2 regions of the Arthrobacter sp. 24S4-2 genome follow, and region 1 is predicted to be linked to the other one. Evidence: predicted binding sites of a transcription regulator. Region 1 holds the regulator's gene; the other holds the start of a gene.
What was found. The regulator HrcA, encoded in region 1, represses chaperone genes, less so after heat shock. The targets are predictions, from matches to a motif close to TTNGCACTCGNNNNNNNCGAGTGCNAA.
Positions count from the first base shown of each region.

Region 2: the regulator HrcA is predicted to act here: its motif matches at 2,724-2,750, upstream of FCN77_RS12380 (Hsp20/alpha crystallin family protein).

Region 1 covers NZ_CP040018.1:3,158,253-3,162,643, forward strand. The annotation lists gene dnaJ (molecular chaperone DnaJ) at 1-1,107, opposite strand, end outside; gene hrcA (heat-inducible transcriptional repressor HrcA) at 1,216-2,229, opposite strand; gene FCN77_RS14615 (DUF3097 domain-containing protein) at 2,477-3,328, shown strand; gene FCN77_RS14620 (DUF4870 domain-containing protein) at 3,471-3,890, shown strand; gene hemW (radical SAM family heme chaperone HemW) at 3,941-4,391, opposite strand, start outside.
Region 2 covers NZ_CP040018.1:2,705,312-2,709,702, reverse strand. The annotation lists gene mctP (monocarboxylate uptake permease MctP) at 205-1,899, opposite strand; gene FCN77_RS12390 (DUF3311 domain-containing protein) at 1,896-2,177, opposite strand; gene FCN77_RS12385 (MerR family transcriptional regulator) at 2,394-2,693, opposite strand; gene FCN77_RS12380 (Hsp20/alpha crystallin family protein) at 2,832-3,254, shown strand; gene FCN77_RS12375 (hypothetical protein) at 3,534-3,791, shown strand; gene FCN77_RS12370 (GlsB/YeaQ/YmgE family stress response membrane protein) at 4,100-4,363, opposite strand.

The sequences.
Region 1 (4,391 bases):
CCGCAGCTTGGCGAAGACACCGCCGCTGGCGGCGAGTTTCCCCTCGGTGTACTGCTCACCGCGGAGTTTGGCGAGCTGCCGCAGCAGGTCCTCCTGTGCTGAATCCAGCTTGGCGGGGGTCTCCACCTGCAGGTGGACTTTCAGGTCGCCACGGCCGTAGCCGCGGAGATGCGTGACGCCGAGTCCGCGCAGGGTGATGACCTCACCCGACTGGGTGCCGGCCTTGACGTCGATTTCCTGCTTGCCGTCGAACGTCTCGAGGCTGAGTTCCGTGCCCAAGGCAGCGGCAGTCATGGGGATGCTGAGGGTCGCGTGGAGATCGTCGCCGTCACGCAGGTAGGTGGAGTCACTATTGACCCGGATCTCGACATAGAGGTCACCTGAGGGACCACCGGCCGGTCCGGCTTCGCCCTGGCCGCCGAGCTGGATGCGGGTTCCGGTGGCGACGCCGGCGGGAACCTTGACCGTCAGCGTCCGTCGGCTGCGGATCCGGCCCTGCCCGTTGCACTCGTTGCAGGGGTCCTTGATGACGGTGCCAAAGCCCTCGCAGGAGCCGCACGGTGCTGCCGTCATGACCTGGCCGAGGATGGAGCGGACCGCCCGCTGGACCTGGCCGCTGCCGCCGCAGATGTCGCAGCGTTCGGGGTGCGTGCCGGCGCGGCAGCAGGATCCCTCGCAGGTGGGGCAGGTAACGGCCGTGTCCACTTCAAGCTTTTTGTTGACGCCGAAAACTGCGTCGCGAAGGTCGATCCGGACGCTGATGAGGGCGTCCTGGCCGCGGCGTACCCGTGAGGCGGGCCCGGAGGAACCGCCGGCGCCGAAGAAGGTGTCGAAGATGTCCTGGAATGCGAAGCCCTGGCCCGCGTATCCCGCTCCGCCGAAACCGTTATCGGTGCCGTTTTCGTTGCCTGTGGTGTCGTACACGCGGCGCTTTTGGGGATCGGACAGCACTTCGTAGGCGTGCGTGACAGCCTTGAAGCGGTCCGAAGCGTCCTCACCGGGATTGACGTCCGGGTGCAAAGTGCGCGCAAGCTTTCGGTAGGCCTTCTTGATCTCTTCGCCCGTCGCTTCGGGTGAGACTCCAAGAACGTCGTAGTGGCTGCTCAAAGTTCGTATCTCTTCCTGGTTGTACTGCCTGTGATGCTTCTGCCATGTCCCGGAAGCCGGGACCCGGAGGCCGGGACCCGGAGGCCTGGTTGGCTGATACCGGACCGGTCACGGTCCGAGGATCCTGGAAAGGTAGCGTGCCACGGCACGGACCGCGGCCATCGTGGTGGGATAGTCCATCCGGGTGGGGCCGAGGACGCCAACCTTGGCGCTTGAACCGGGACCGTAGCCTGTGGCCACCACCGATGCCTCGGCGAGGCCGTCGTACGGATTCTCGCGGCCGATGCTGACGGTCACGCCGCGGGGATCCTGCGCCATCTCGCTGAGGAGCCGGAGCATGACCACCTGTTCCTCGAGTGCTTCGAGAACCGGACCGATGCTCAGCGGGAAATCAACGTTGGATCGTGCGAGGTTGGCCGTTCCGGCCATGACCATCCGTTCCTCGCGCGTGCTGCTGGCAAGCGAGTCCAGGCCCCGCGCCAGCGCCTGCGCGGCATGGCGGCGCGCCGGTTCGGAGCCGGCGACGACGGCGGGAAGCGCCTGCGGGAGAACGCTGAGCGGGGTGCCCGCCAGGCTCCTAAGGAAACGCGTGCGAAGGTCCGAGAGGGCATCGTCGCCGATGTCCTGGCCAACGTCGATAACGCGCTGCTCAACCTTTCCGGTGTCCGCGATCAGCACGATCAGGACCTGGCGCGGCGCCAGCAGCACGAACTCGATGTGCCGCACCAAGGCCCGGCTCAGGTGCGGATACTGCACCACGGCCACCTGGTTGGTCAGCTGCGAGAGCAGCCGCACAGTCCGTTCCAGGACATCGTCAAGGTCGTCGGACCCTTCCAACAGGGTCTGGATGGCGCGCCGCTCAGCCTGCGACAGCGGCTTGACGGCGGAAATCTGGTCCACGAAGAGCCGGTAGCCCTTGTCCGTGGGGATCCGGCCGGCACTGGTATGAGGCGCGGTGATCAGCCCCTCGTCTTCCAGGGCGGCCATGTCATTGCGGATCGTGGCGCTGGAAACGCCAAGGTGATGCCGTTCCACCAGCGCCTTGGAGCCAACAGGTTCGCGGGAATGGACGTAGTCCTCCACAATGGCGCGCAACACTTCCAGCTTGCGTGGTTCGCTCATTCTCCACCTCCGATCGGCTCTTCCCTGGCGGGGGCCGGGCATTGCACCAAGGGCAAATGCCGGTTCCCGTTAGCACTCGTCATGTCTAAGTGCTAACCAGTCTAATATGAGTCACCGCGTTGTTAGCATTGGTACCGCTCCGGGCGAAACTCCGGGCGCGGGACTGGACGTGAACATTCGCGAAGGCACGGCCGCCCTGATTCGCTTCTCCTGTTTATTTTTTCTAGCGCAAGGCTGTGTCTATCCGATGTCGTACCAGAACTGGGGCCCACAGGACATCTCGGCCCCCCGGAAAACGGAGCTACCCGAGGTGCCGGTGGAACGCGGCATGGTCCTGGAGGACGTGCAGTCCGGGTGGGTCGGCGCGGTCACCAGGGTGGAAAAGTCCGGCGGCATGCACATCGTGGCGCTCGAGGACCGGCGGGGGAAGTCACGCACCTTCAAGCTCGGCTACGGATTCCTGCTGGAGGGCCTGCCCATCCGGCTGATGCCGCCCGCCCCCCGCGCCCAGGCAGCGCCGGCAGGATCCAACAGGACTGCTTCGGGTTCCGTGCGCGTTGCAGGGCAACGCGCCCAAGTGGCCAAGGCCAGCCGGATCTGGGTGGAAGGCAAGCACGACGCCGAACTCGTGGAAAAGGTCTGGGGCGACGACCTCCGGGTGGAAGGCATCGTCGTCGAACCCCTGCATGGCATTGACGACCTCACGGCCGCCGTTGCCGCATTCGGGCCGGGACCCGGCCGTCGGCTGGGCGTCCTTGTGGACCACCTGGTGCAAAATTCGAAGGAATCCCGGATCGCCGACGCTGTTATGGCCTCGCCCGGCGCCGCGGGCAACGTCCTGATTGTGGGCCACCCCTATGTTGATGTGTGGCAGGCGATCCGCCCGGGCGTGCTGGGCATTGGGGCGTGGCCGGTGATTCCCCGCGGCGTGGACTGGAAGACAGGGATCCTCACGGCCTTCGGCTGGCCCCACGAAACGAAGGAGGACATTGGCCTGGGCTGGCAGAAGCTGCTGGGCGCTGTGCGGAGTTATGCGGACCTGGAACCGTCCCTGCTGGGCCGGGTGGAAGAGGTCATCGACTTCCTCACCGTGCCGTAGGGGAGGTACACAGCGCCGTGGGGGGCTGTTGAACTCTCCGAATGAGCCGCCGACCCAGTATTCTTGATACGGCGGTTGTTGCTCTTGGGCAGCGTCCGCTTTTCCGGCACCACCGCACTACTGCAATCCGAAGGACGACACCGTGGCAGAAGACGCACGTGAACAAAGGGACAATCAGGCCGGCCATGGCCAGCCCCAGTATCATGGTGTCCCCGCCAATGCACTGCCGCTGACGGCCAACGAAGACCGGCAATGGGCAACCCTTGCGCACTTTGGCGGCATCCTCGGGTGCGTGCCGTCCCTGCTGATCTACCTGATTTTCAAGGACCGCGGACCGTTTACGGCGCAGGAGTCCAAGGAAGCGCTGAATTTCACCCTGCCGCCCACCATCGCGGCCGTCCTCTGCAACATCCTGGTAATGCTCCCTGTTGTGGGCAACATCTTCGCCGTGCTGGCCACCCTGATCTGGATTGCAGTGACGTGTTTCTCCGTCGCCGCCGGAATCCACGTCAACCGCGGCCAGCCGCACCGCTACGACTTCAACCTGCGCTGGATCAAGTAACCGGCCGAACCGGTACCGGATAAGCCCAGCCAGGCTGAGCCCGCGCCGGCTCAGTCGGGAAGGAGCCTTCGGACCACGGCGTCGGCCAGCAGCCTGCCTTTGAGCGTGAGCACGAGCCGTCCCTTGAACGCCATGGCGGGATCCACCAGGCCATCGGCGATGAGCCCCGCGACGGCGTGCCGTCCTGACGCTCCGAGCCCGGCAACTTCGAGTCCTGTGCTGAGCCTGGCTTCGAGCATGACCCGCTCAACGTTCCGGGTTTCTGCGTCGAGCGTTTCCCGCCCGGCCGCCGGCGACGCCCCGTTTGCGAGCCTGCCCGCATAGGCGGTGGGGTGCTTGACGTTCCACCAGCGGACACCGCCCACGTGCGAATGCGCGCCGGGGCCGATCCCCCACCAGTCGTCCCCGCGCCAGTAAGCAAGGTTGTGCCGGCAGGCCTGTTCCGGGGTGCGCGACCAGTTGCTGACCTCGTACCAGTGGAGGCCGGCTTCGGAGATCATC
Region 2 (4,391 bases), 450 kb from region 1:
AGTGCCTGGCTGGCTGGGGCCAGGTTGGCGACCACGGGAATCACGAGCGGGATGATGGCACGACATCACCCCGATATTTACGCGGCGGGGGAAGCAACTCGTGGCGGGCATCAAAGGGCGCACAATATTCTTGTCAGCCCCGCCAAGAATATTGACAGACCAAAACGCTGCACACCCCGGACGCCCGTGCGGCCCGCCCGTCCGTCAGAAGGCGGGGCCTCCTGGCTCGCCGAGCGGGTACTCGCGCTGGATCTCGGCGACCTTCGGGTCGTGCTCGTCGGCGCCGTAGTCCGAACTGCGGGTGATGTCCTTCCCATCGGGGAGCTTCATTGCGTGAAAAACCAGGGACAGGACGGCGGCAACGACAAGGTTTATCGCAAACGCCACGACAGCGATGTAGACCTGGATGTCGGTGCCCGGGATGGCCGCGATGGAGCCGCCAAAGTTGGCTTTCGTGACAGGATTGACCACGGTGTAGGCCGCGACAGTGCCGTAGACGATTCCGGCTGCCCATCCGCCGAAAAGCGCCCACCGGTGGAACCAGCGGGTGTAGAGCCCTGCCACGATCGCCGGGAACGTCTGCAGGATCCAGATGCCGCCGAGGAGCTGCATGTTAATTGCCGCCGACTGGTCCATGGCAATGACGAACACCAGCGCACCGAATTTCACCACGAGCGATGCGATCTTGGAGACGTGGGCTTCCTGCCTGGGTTTGGCGTCAGGCCTAATCAGATCGCGGTAAATGTTGCGGGTGAACAGGTTGGCTGCGGCTATTGACATGATCGCGGCCGGGACCAGGGCACCGATGGCGATGGCGGCCAAGGCAATCCCGGCAAACCAGTCCGGGAAGTGATCCAGGAACAGCTGCGGGACGACCAACTGCGGGTTGACGGCACCATTCAGGTCGATGGGCTTTGTACCGGCGTATATCGCCGCGTAGCCGAGCAGCGCCAAGAACCCCAACATCAAGGAGTACAGCGGCAGCACAGCGGCATTCTTCCGGATGGTATTCCTGCTCTTGGACGCCAGGACGCCCGTGATTGAGTGTGGGTACATGAACAGCGCCAGGGCCGAGCCCAGAGCCAGCGTCCAGTAAGCGGAATAACTTCCCGCGCCCGGAATAAAGACCCCAGCGGGCTTGCCGGTAGCGGGGTTCACTGTGGCCAGTTTCGCCTCAGCGGAGTCGAAGATGTTGCCCCAGCCACCGAACTTGATCGGCAGGTAGATCACCGCGACGATCACTGCCAGATAGATCAGCAGATCCTTCACAACGGCGATCAGGGCCGGAGCCCGCAGGCCCGAGGTGTACGTATAAGCGGCCAGGACAACGAACGCGATGATCAGCGGCAGGTCCGTCAGCAGCACGTTCTGCGCACTGCCCAAGCCCAGCACGGTGAGCACGGCCTTAATGCCGACCAGCTGCAGCGCGATGTAAGGCATAGTCGCGACGATGCCGGTGACGGCGACAGCAATGGAAAGTGCCTTGCTGCCATAACGGCCGCCCACGAAGTCGGCCGGCGTGACGAACCCATGCCGGTGCGAGACGGACCACAACCGGCTCATCAGGAGAAACACGATCGGGTACAGAACGATCGTGTACGGTACCGCGAAGAAACCGCTCACGGCTCCAGTGGCCCACATAGCAGCCGGAACTGCCACGAAGGTGTATGCCGTGTAAAGGTCGCCGCCGAGCAGGAACCAGGTCACCCAGGTTCCGAAACCGCGGCCCCCAAGGCCCCACTCGTCCAGGCTGTGCAGCCCCGTCGCCTCTTCCCGGCGCCACCGTGCCGCAACGAACCCCAAGGCAGCCACCAAGACAAAAAGAACTATCACAATAGTGAGTGCAACACCGCTAATCGGCCGGTCCGGAACGGCCAGCGGCACGGTGGCCCCGCTCATTGCTCCTCCTTGGCACCGGCCATGCCCCGCACGGCTTCGCGACGGCGGCGGTCCTCCTTGGTAACCAGCCAGTAGGAGATCCCCACCAGGCCCGCGGTGACCGGAATCCACGCCATCTGATACCAGTAGAAGAACGGCATACCCGCCAAACGCGGCTCATCGACCGAATACGCCGGAACAAACAACGGAACCACAATGGCGAGAGCCAACAGGATTCCGGCGATGACGTATGGACCGGATCTGGCCGGCCCGCGTGTGGGCACATCAGGACTGAACATCGACGCCTCCTCATCGAGACGGGCCCCCGGAGCGGGAAGGCTTCCCGGGACGTGCCGGCGGCCTGCGGACCGTATATCGCTGCGGTCTTAATCAGCAGGATAGACACTGGATCAATTTACCAACAGGGTAATTCGCCCCGCGTTTGCCGCCATCGTCGCGGGTGCGACGGCAACCTTCGGAAGTTCCCTCTACGTGGCCCGCTTCGCGGGGATGTGTCAGCGCTTGCGCCGGGCCCCGGCTGCGGCGAGTTCGCGTTCCAAGCGCCGGTTGGCGGCCTCCAGCTCAAGAACGGCGCGGATGCCGACCAGGTTCAGGCTCTCCTGGAGGACCGTGCTGATCCGACGCAGTGTTGCCAGATCCTGTTCACTGTACAGGCGGGTCCCGCCAACGGTCCTCCCCGGTTCCAGCAGGCCCTTCCGCTCATCCAGGCGCAGGTGCTGCTTCCCCATTCCCACTAGCTCGGCCGCCACGGAGATGGCGTAGACCCCCGCGGCATCGCCGGTGTCCGGCGCCATCTGCCCTCCTCGAATAACTCAAAATGGCCTCTTGCAGCAGAGCCCTACAAGTGCTATAAAAAATCTATCTCAGCCACGATAGATAATCTGGTTGATGGGTGATAGTAAATTAGCGATCTGTAAGGAGTGAGGAAGACAATGCTGATGCGGACCGACCCGTTCCGTGAGCTCGACCAGCTCACCCGGCAGGTCCTCGGCACCACGGCCAGGCCCGCCGCGATGCCCATGGACGCCTGGCAGGAAGGGGAAGAATTCGTTGTCGCTTTCGATCTGCCCGGGGTGGAGGTCGATTCGGTGGATATCGACGTCGAACGGAATGTCCTGACAGTCAGGGCTGAGCGCAGGAACCCGACAGGCGAGAACACGGAGCTCATTGCCGCCGAGCGTCCCCGCGGCGTCTTCAGCCGCCAACTCATCCTCAGCGACGCCCTCGATGCCGAGGCGGTGAAAGCCGGCTACGACGCCGGAGTCCTGACGCTGCGGATCCCGTTGGCCGAAAAAGCGAAACCCCGCCGGATCCAGATCGAAACGAACAACCAGCGCCAGGAAATTAATGCCTGACCCGGAGATGCCTCGCGCAGGGATGGTCCCGGACTCCGCCCGGGTCCGGGACCATTCTGCAACAGGACGGACCCAAGCCATCCACAACGGCCGGCCGGTACCGCGTCCTCTGGCACTGGCAAGTCAAGCACTCACGAGAAAATCCTCCTTCGCAAGGACGCCTTCAGAAGAGGTCAGCCACGCGAAGGAATTCATCTACGGCCCCCAGCCCTAAAAAGGCGGCGAGATGCCCGCGGCCCACATCCGGGCCATCCGATAACAGGCAGGAAGGGAACTGACATGACCTCAACACACTTTGACCGGTTCCTCCGCGAATCCCTCATCACCGGGAGGGAAACTGATGCCGGACTGTGCAAAGACGAGCTGTACGGCCTCTACACCAGCTGGTGCCTGATCAATCAGGCCACCCCCGAGCCGGCCCGCTCACTCTGGGCGGCACTGAAAGGACACCGGATCAACCCCAGTCATAACCGCCTGACCATGACCGGGCCCGCCGCCACCGACTACATCCTGGCCAGCTCCCCCAGCCTCGCCTAAGCCAGCGCCGGACAAAGGCCGGACGCCGGCCCCGCTCGCACTCCGTGCCCCTTCACGGAACCGACCAGCCCCCTTCCGGGCCCTGCGTGCGGCCGATGCCACAGCAGTACCAAGGCGTTCTCGCCGTCCATCCAACTGCCGTCCATCCAACTCAGGGATCCATTCACTGCCTACAACCCGGCGCTGGATGAGTCCGGCCAGGAATGATCGGCCGCAGGCAGGCCGCAGGGCCCCCGCGATCGTGCCCGGCGGCCCAAAAAAGCGTAGGGACGTTGGCTCGATCGCGAAGCCCTACCGGGCGGCCGCCGTCAGACGCGGCTCCTGCGGGTTACGGCGCCGAAGATTCCCAACACGATCACGGCGCCGAGGATGGACAGCAGCCAAGTCCTGAGGTCGAAAAACTCCCCCAGGCCGCCGCCGAAGATCAGCGAGCCGATCCATCCGCCAAGAATCGCTCCGACGACGCCCAGAACCAGCGTGACCACCCAGCCCCCGCCCTGCCGGCCGGGAAGTATGGCTTTGGCGATGGCTCCCGCAATCAGGCCGAGCAGGAGAAATCCGAGAATTCCCATGACGCACATCCTTTCGTTTGGACCATCA